2 regions of the Alcanivorax sp. 97CO-5 genome follow, and region 1 is predicted to be linked to the other one. Evidence: predicted binding sites of a transcription regulator. Region 1 holds the regulator's gene; the other holds the start of a gene.
The links. Region 1 encodes sigma-54, which starts transcription at its own class of promoters, with help from an activator protein. Its sites were predicted from a motif close to TGGCACNNNNNTTGCTNT; they were not measured.
Positions count from the first base shown of each region.

Region 2: the regulator sigma-54 is predicted to act here: its motif matches at 3,318-3,335, upstream of Y017_RS13385 (TorF family putative porin).

Region 1 is NZ_KI965903.1:145,714-150,225, forward strand. Features, by position in the region: gene ptsN (PTS IIA-like nitrogen regulatory protein PtsN) at 1-259, opposite strand, end outside; gene hpf (ribosome hibernation-promoting factor, HPF/YfiA family) at 275-574, opposite strand; gene Y017_RS10035 (RNA polymerase factor sigma-54) at 685-2,148, opposite strand; gene lptB (LPS export ABC transporter ATP-binding protein) at 2,286-3,011, opposite strand; gene lptA (lipopolysaccharide transport periplasmic protein LptA) at 3,008-3,607, opposite strand; gene lptC (LPS export ABC transporter periplasmic protein LptC) at 3,582-4,139, opposite strand; gene Y017_RS10055 (HAD family hydrolase) at 4,136-4,512, opposite strand, start outside.
Region 2 is NZ_KI965906.1:155,161-159,672, reverse strand. Features, by position in the region: gene miaB (tRNA (N6-isopentenyl adenosine(37)-C2)-methylthiotransferase MiaB) at 1-235, opposite strand, end outside; gene Y017_RS13400 (SCO family protein) at 316-888, shown strand; gene Y017_RS13395 (copper chaperone PCu(A)C) at 869-1,321, shown strand; gene Y017_RS13390 (endonuclease/exonuclease/phosphatase family protein) at 1,388-2,335, shown strand; gene Y017_RS13385 (TorF family putative porin) at 2,529-3,242, opposite strand; gene Y017_RS13380 (hypothetical protein) at 3,457-3,939, opposite strand; gene Y017_RS13375 (M14 family zinc carboxypeptidase) at 4,045-4,512, opposite strand, start outside.

The DNA of each region.
Region 1 (4,512 bases):
TGGGGGTTTCTAGTTTTAACAACAGGCCTACAGCCTGTTGGCAATGTCCTAGTCGACAATGAGGAATGGCAATGCCTTCGCCAATGCCCGTGGAGCCCAGTTTTTCCCGGGCGACCAGAGCGTCGAAGACTTCCTGCTCATTAAGGCTGCCACAGCTGGCAGCTGCCAGCTGTGCAACCTGGTCAAGCAGTTGTTTCTTGCTGCTGGCCTGTACGCCGTGATGGGTGCGGGCCAGAGTCAGTAGTTCGCGAACTCGCATAATTGTCGCTTTGGGTTAGTGACCGTGCTTGTGGCTGACGGCTTTTTCTTTGTGTTTAAGAATCTGACGATCCAATTTGTCCGTCAGTTTATCGATCGCAGCATACATGTCATCTGCCTCAGCGGTGGCAAAGACATCGGCCCCGGAAATATGAATTGTGGACTCGGCTTTGTGGCTTTTGGGTTCCGGGGAAAGAATCACCTGGATGCTGGTAATTTGGTCGAAATGGCGCTCAAGGCGGGAAAATTTATCTCCCACATAAGTGCGCAAGGCATCGGTAATTTCCAGGTGATGACCGCTGATATTAATTTGCATGGCTGGCTCCTTTACCTGTTTGAGAAACCCGGGATAAAGACCTTGTTTATTCAGCCTTTCAGGCTGGCCTCGCAAGGTTTTCCCCGCGTTCCTGGGTCCGTTCTGGCGCTCTACACTAAACGTTTACGGGCGCTAGAAGACGGTATTCTCATCGCTTCTCTGTATTTGGCGACGGTCCGGCGCGCTACATTAATTCCCTGCTCATTGAGCAAGCTCGCCAGCTTGTTATCACTGAGTGGCTTGCGGGGATTCTCTGCAGCGACCAGTTTCTTAATAATGGCACGAATAGCAGTGGAGGAACACTCACCGCCGCCGTCGGTTCCCACATGACTGGAAAAGAAATATTTCAGCTCAAAGACGCCGCGTGGTGTCATCATGTATTTCTGATTGGTGACCCGGCTGATGGTTGACTCATGCATTTCAACAGCATCGGCAATATCCGCCAAAACCAGGGGTTTCATGGCTTCATCGCCATAATCGAAGAACCCTTGTTGCACGTCCACGATGCGGGTGGCCACCTTGAGCAAAGTGTCGTGGCGGCTTTGCAGGCTCTTGATGAACCATTTCGCTTCTTGAACGCAATTGCGCAAATATTGCCCGTCTTCACCGCTGGTGGTACGGGCAATGCTCGCGTATTGCTGTTGCAGGTTGACCCGCGGAAGGACGTCGTCGTTTAGGCTCACCTGCCAGCGACCTTGATGTTGGCGGACGATCACGTCAGGAACGGCGTAGTCCACTTGAGGTTCGCCAATTTGCTCACCGGGGGCTGGGTCCAGGGTGCGCAGTAGGGATAAAGCCTCTAGAAGGACCTCTTCAGAGAGCTGAAGGGTGCGGCGCAGTGCGGTGTAATCGTGCTTTTCTAGTAGGTTCAGATGTTCCAGTAGGGCAGAGGCTTCGTCGCGCAATGGGGTGTCCGCTGGCAGTTGGCGCAGCTGGACGCCGAGGCAGTCAGCTAGGTTGACGCTGGCGACGCCCACCGGGTCGAACTGTTGCAACCGGTGCTGCACGGCAAGCACTTCATCGTGCTCCAGTTCGTCTCCTTCGGTGAGTAGGTCTGGCTGGGCATTCACCATGTCGACGATATCGCTTAGGGGGGCAGTGATGTAACCACGGTCGTCCAGGGACTCGATAATCGTTATGGCGATTATCCGGTCTACATCGCTCATGGGGGTGAGGTTTAGCTGCCAGAGCAAGTGGTCCTGTAAGTTGCCGGAAACGGCGTGTCGTTGCTGCCATTCGTCGGCATCGTCGGGGAGTGCGGCGCTGTTGCTGGTGCTCTGGCCGGAATAGACGTCATCCCATTCGGTTTCCACCTCGGGCTCGTCTTGTATCAGTTCTTCTAGGGCGTTATCACGGTCGGTGTCGAGCTCTTCATCCTGACGTTCTTCGTCATGCTCGGGGAGGGCATCGTCACCGAAATCGTCTGCCAATTCCAGCAGGGGGTTGCTCTCTACTGCTTGCTGGATTTCCTGGCGCAGGTCTAAAGTGGATAGCTGCAAGAGGCGAATGGCCTGCTGCAGCTGCGGTGTCATGGTGAGCTGCTGGCCAATTTGTAATTGTAGTGTGGGCTTCATACTGCTCAGTATTCTGCTAGTCCCCAAAAAACCCAGGATAGCAGTCTATCTACACGCTAAGCAATATTTGTGCCAGGTGAAACTGTGTGCTAGGGATGACCGCAAGTCACAATAGAAGAGAGGATTTGCGGCGGACCTTATAGTCTGAAATCGGCGCCAAGATAGACGTCTCGCACTTGTTGGTTGGCAAGGATAATATCCGCGTCACCGGAGGCGATGATGTGGCCAGCGCTGACGATATAAGCGGTGTCACAGATATCCAGGGTCTCGCGTACATTGTGGTCGGTGATTAAGACGCCGATGCCGCGTTCTTTGAGGTGGCGAATGATGCCTTTGATGTCGTTAACCGAGATGGGGTCAACGCCAGCAAAAGGTTCGTCCAGCAGAATGAAGTCAGGGTCTGTGGCCAAGCCTCGGGCGATTTCCGCGCGGCGGCGCTCGCCGCCGGACAGGCTCATCCCCAGCGAATCGCGAATGTGCCCGATGTGGAATTCCTTGAGCAGGCCTTCCATGCGCTCGTGGCGTTCCGCTTTGCTAAGCTCCTTGCGGGTTTCTAGGATGGCCATGATGTTCTCTTCCACCGTTAGGCGGCGAAAGATACTGGCTTCTTGAGGCAGGTAGCCAATCCCTCGCTGGGCGCGACCGTGCATGGGCAGGTGAGTAATGTCCGTGTCGTTGATTTCAATGCGACCGGCATCGGCCTCCACTAGCCCAACAATCATGTAGAAGCAGGTGGTTTTGCCGGCCCCATTGGGCCCCAGTAGCCCGACTATTTGGCCGGCTTCTACATCCAGGGAAACGTCTTCGATAACCCGGCGACCCTTGTAGCTTTTTGCTAGGTGATGGGCGCGTAAATGGCTCATGGTGTGTTGGGCTCCGCCTTAGGTGATGCGCTGTCGCTGCCTTCACTTTGGGTGTCGTTTGGGTTGCCGTTATTCGCTTCAATATTCGCGTCGACAGGGGCATTAGTTGTCTGGTTTTCGGCGGGGATTACCAGCCGCACCCGTTGGTCACCTTCACTGCTGGCGTCCACTCGCTTGGAGTCTAGGCTGTATTCTACCTTGGCGCCCTCGAAAGTGTTGCCCTGGTGTTCGATGTAGGCATCGCCGGTCAGGACCAAGGTGCGCGCTTTAATATTGTAAACCAGATTTTCAGCGTGGGCGTTAAGGCCTTCACCCTCTTCCATGCGCACCGGGGTGCCGGTAGCTTCCACCCGAACCAGCTCGCTATTTTGGGTGAACATGCGCATTTCATCGGCAAACAGTTTGCGCTTGCCTTGAATCAGTTCCACGTTGCCGCTGTACACGCCGCTGCCGGCACTCTGCTCGAAACGACCGTTGTCTGCCGTGACCTGGATCGTGCCTTCCATGGGGGCGGCCTGAACGCCCAAGGGGAAAGCTATAAGCAATGCCAGTACGGCGAGATTGCAGGTGCTATGAAGCCGGTGCTTCAAATTCACTCTTTACTCCTTTTTTTAGTTCCAGAACGCCCTTGTTGAGATCTGCTTCCAGGGCGCCAGCACGGGTCTGGCCGGAGTCAAACCGCATTTCTACGTCGCCGGGGGTGGTGGCGATGTTAGTGTCGCTGTTGAAATGCAGTTCTTCTGTATTCACGGTCATTTTCTGGATCGGATTATTCACATTGACCTTGCCAAGAAAAGAGATCAGGTCGCCGTCTTCTTGCACGATGCCTTGCTCGCTAGTGATGGTCCAGCTGCCTTTGTCGTTGGCCATGATCAGTACTGGGGCTTGCATCTTGGTGAGCGGATTGTGGTCGAACTGCACTAAACTGTCCGCAGTTAAGTGGTACTGCAGGCTGCCATCTTTTTCGCTGAAGGCTCGCGCGCTGACCTGGTCAGCAATGATTGCCGGTGCCATAGCCACCGCATTGTCTTGGCCAGGCAGAGCGCTGTCCCACTCGTGCAGGGTCATCAGCATCACCAGCCCCAGCAGCAGAATGCCGGTGGCACTTAATAGCCCCTGACGTTTCATGCCGGGCTCCGCAGGGCAAGAATGGCGTCACAGATTTCCCGTACCGCTCCCTCTCCACCGCGACGGACAGTGATGTGATTTGCCGCATTTTTGGCGCAGTCGTGGGCGTTGTTTGGGGCAAAACTCAGTTGCGCCCAGAGCAAGGCACTAACGTCAGGTTCGTCGTCACCAGCGTAGCCGGTTTCACTGGCGCGCATGTTCAGCGAGTCAGCCAGAGCTTCCAAGGCGACGCCCTTGTCTTCGCGGCCTTGAATAACATGCTTGATGCCAAGGTCCGCTGCGCGTTTGGCCACCATGGGCGAGTTGCGCCCGGTAATGATAGCTAGGGTGACGCCGCTGGCCGCCAGCTTTTTCAGGCCGTGGCCATCCAGGG
Region 2 (4,512 bases), on a different contig from region 1:
CGATAATCATTTCGGGCTTGGCGTCTTTCAGTTTTTTCCAGCGACCGAGTTGGTGGAAGACCTTTTCCTGGGCTTTTTCCCGGATAGAGCAGGTGTTGAGAAGCAGCACATCCGCCTCTTCGGGATTGTCGGTGGGCTCCAGGCCGTGGCTGGATTCGAGCAGGTCCACCATACGAGTGGAGTCATACTCGTTCATCTGGCAGCCGTGGGTCTGGATAAACAGCTTACGTGCCATGGGTTGCCTAACCGTCAAATAGAGTGAAAATGGGCGCGGATTATAGCGCTGACTGCGGCAAACTGCGAACCGGAGGAATCATGGGAAAACTGCTGTATGTGCTGCCATTATTGGTAGCGTTGATGTCGGCTGGCTGTGGCAAGCAGGAAAGCGATCTACCGGTGAATACTCGTTTGGGCGGTGATTTCACCCTGACAGACCAGAATGGTGCGCCTTTTCAGGCAGAAAAGTTGAAGGGTAAAGTGTCGATTCTCTTTTTTGGTTATACCCATTGCCCGGATATTTGCCCGGCGGTGCTTGCTCAAGTGGCCCAAGTTTATCGCCATCTGGAAGAGGACGGGGTAGCTGATCAGGTTCAGCCGGTGTTTATTACTTTTGATCCTGAGCGCGATACAGTGGCTCATCTGAAGGAATATCTACCCTGGTTCAAGGCAGATATGATTGGCCTGACCGGTAGCCTGGAACAGATTCGCGAGGTTGCCAAGCAGTATGGGGTGGTCTTCATCAAGGACCAAGAAGCCGGGGAGCGGGGCTACCTGTTTACCCACAGCGACTACATATACCTGCTGGATGAACAGGCGCGTGTGCGCAAACTGTACCCGACGGATTTCAAGATTGACGAGGTGGTAACGGATGTTGAATCACTTTTATAAAAAAACGTGCCAGGGGGCTGTCCTAGCAGCATTTCTGTGCTCTGGCATCGTCCATGCCGATGTGAGTATTTCAGAGGGGTGGCTGAGGGCTGTGCCACCGGTATCGCCGACCATGGCCGGCTACCTAACCGTGACGAATAACGGCGCGTTCAGCGTAAAAATCATTGGTGCCAGCAGTGAAGTCGCGGGTCACACCATGCTGCATAGCATGAAAACCCTGAAGGATGGCACTCGTAAAATGGGGCATTTGCACCACATCATGTTGGAACCGGGGGAATCTTTCTCGTTATCACCGGGCGGCGACCATTTGATGCTAATGAAACTTCGGCGAGTGCCCCAGCCTGGGGAATCGGTCACGGTTTGTCTGATGCCGGAGGAAGGGGATGAGATCTGCGCCAACCTGCCGGTGTTGCGTGAGGCTCCCGAGGTTTAAACGAGCCTACACAAACTTGCGTTTGCGCCTCTTCTGCGCAATGGATAGCGCGCATACACTATAAATATGCGTCTGTTAATCCTGATTATACTCATCGTTATTCCGCTGGTGGCTACGGCAGAGTGTCCACGGCTTGCTGCTGCCCGAGGTGTGCCTGCTGCGCCAGATCAGGAATGGGCTCTGGCCACCCTCAATCTGTGGCGTTTGCGTGATGAGCACAGGCATAGCAAGCTGGATGACCCTGTATCGGCCATGTTGCTGGAAGCGAGATTGAATGCGCTAGCGGACTTTATTGTGGTGGACTTGAACGCGCCGCACGTTCTTGCGTTCCAGGAAGTGGAGAACCAGATTGTATTGAACCGGCTTGCAGAACGGCTGGCATTACTGGGTTATCGGTATCGTTCAGTGTTACGCGAAGGTAATGATCCTTCCGGTATGGATGTGGCGGTGATGTATCGTTCGCCGGTAAATATTGGCTCGGTTGGCACCCTTTTTTCAGACCAACGCTTGCGTGGCCATGCGCTTTATTCGCGTCCGCCTTTGGTGGTCGATATTGAGGCACCGTTAGCGGCCCGGCTGGTGGTGGTGCATTGGCGCAGTGCGAAGAATTTAAAGAAAGCACAGGTGTATGAAAAACGGCAAACTCAGGCGGCATTATTGGCTAATTGGGTCGCTGCGCAGAGAAGCCCGTTAATTGTTGCTGGTGATTTTAATACCACTTGGGGGCAGGGGCGATTTTCGGCCAGCTACCGGCGTTTTGAGCAGGCGGGGCTGCTGAATACCTGGGCTGAATTGCCTAAAAAATCACGCTACAGTTTTCGTTATCGATGCCAGCCACAGGCTCTGGATCATATTTGGGTGTCTCCTATTTTAAAAGCGTTCGTTAATCAGGTGGCGGTGAGTCGCGGTCATGCGGGTCGCTACGATAGTCTGTACCGCTCGAAGGGAGTGAGCCCTGTATCAGATCACGATGCACTGGTGGTGTATTTCACAAACCCTGTAGCGGGAGGCTAGGCGCTAGAAGAAATAATATGGGGCATTGTTTGAGTCAGTGGGGGCCGCTTTTTGCTTTTACGCGTCAGGCATTGATCATCAAACGTAAATTAAAAAAACGCCGCAGGGTTGCTTGCGTGTTTGCGAGGACCTAGGGAGGAGCCCCGCGGCGTAAAATCGTGAGCGACCGGAGTCGCTCAAATAGCGTTGTCGTTTATAGCGGGAAGCTGTAGCCGACGACGAACAGAGGGTCTTGATCATCGGAAACGGGGGAGAATTTATCGCTATCTACAACCTTGGAGACGGTAAAGGTCAAGTTTTCGATGGGAGAGTAGCTCAAGTCCACGTGGGTGTAGTCACTGTCGTCAGCTTCATACATCCAGGTGCCCACCAAGATACCAAAATCTTCGTAGTCGTAGCCCAAGGTAACGTAGTTGTCATCACCAAAGCTCATATCGGTAGAGCCATCACCCCCATCAGAAATATTCTTCTCCCAGCCAGCATAGCTGTATAGGGTCGCACTGAAGCCCCCCATACCCAGGCCGAGAATAATTTCGCCCAGCTCCCCGGCGCCCACATCGAATTCCGGGTAAACGTAGGTGATGTAGGACAGGTCATAGCTAAGGCCGCCTGCTTCACCACCGAAACCTACGTAGAAATCGGTTTCAGTAGAAGTGGTGCCCCCTGCTACGGGTGTACCAGCAGAAGAAATCCAAGTGCCTGCATAAAAGCCTGCGTCGGTGGTGAAGTCTAGGCTGCCGGAAACGTTAGCCGTACCGGCAGACACATCCTGACCACGCCACAGGTACATGCTGGCAATCCCCAAACTACCACTGATTTCTGCAGCTGCCATAGACGGAGCCACCACGCTTGCTGCCGCAATAGTGGAAGCAATGAGCGTTTTCTTCAGACCAAGTACGTTTTTCATGTGCAACCCTCTTAACAAGTCTAATTTGTTCAAATGTGCGCGGGTGGCGCACCGCCTATCAGGCTCGAAAGAGAGAATGCAGAGAGCGTGCCAGTTTTATTTTTTCTTTATATAACAGTGGTTTGAGTATAATTAGGGCGAGGTGAGCGGTGTGGGGTAGCAGTAACAAGGAAGAGGGTGCACCGCAATGGTGCGGCGCACCAAATTAGGGTGTTTATGACGGGCATTCCCAGTCGACGTGTACGGCGTCCGCGGAGCGACCACGACTATCGGTTAGTGATAGGCCGCATTGCCCCTGACTGAAACTAAATTTTGCCTGATAGTGTTCGCCCGCCAGCGCTTCGAATTGCAGAGCGACTCGACAGCGGTCCCGCGTGGTGCTGTTGGTGCTTTTTTTGTTGTAGAGAATGCCAATCCGAGCTTGCTTAGAGGCTTCCAAGCTAGTCGTTACTTCTGGGCTCTTTTTCATGGCCTCCATTAGCTCATTCAGGCTGTCGCCGCCAATGGGCCGTTGAGAAATGGAAAACTCGGTGGATTGGAATCCCTCGCCAGGGACACAGATAACAGGCTGCGCTGCTGTATCGTTGCTGGTAAAGGTGATCTCGGCGGTGTTATCACCGTAGGGTTGTTGGTAGCTACTGAAGTGCTGGCACCCAGTGAAAAGCAGAGCAATAGCCGGAACAAGCAGAGGTTTCATACCTGGTTTCCTGAAAGTCGAGTTAGGGCAAGTGTAAGGCAGAGCGCGTCGTGACCCAACCTTGTGCACAAGGCGATGCAATTGCAGGGCCAGTTCCGGGTGGAATCAGTGGTTTTCCAAAAACCAGTGTTGAATGGCTTTTTGGGTGAGGAGGTTACGTTCACTGGCAGAGGGCAGCCAATTGCCGGCATTACTGGCCATAGCGGTGAGGAACTCGAACAATGGTAGGTGTTGGCGTAGAACCCGGTGGTGGCGATGGCTGATCATTGGATTGAAGTAACCGAAAAAATCCAGCATTTGGCGTGGGTTTTTACGCACCCAGAGCCACGAGCCCATTTCTAGTGTGAATGGCAGGAAGGTGCGGTCCGGCTGCTGTTCCTGAGCGTCGTCGTAAAGGTAATCCCACAGGTCTCCGTGGGTGGTGTAGTTAATTGACTGGGGCTCGATGAGGTAGGGGTGATGGTTCGGGTAAGTTTGTTCAAAGACCTGCTTTAGTTTGTAGACCTCAGCAATGTGTGGAATCGGTCGGTGGCTTCGTGCGTAACAGCACCAGACTCGATCTCGGCGGCCAAA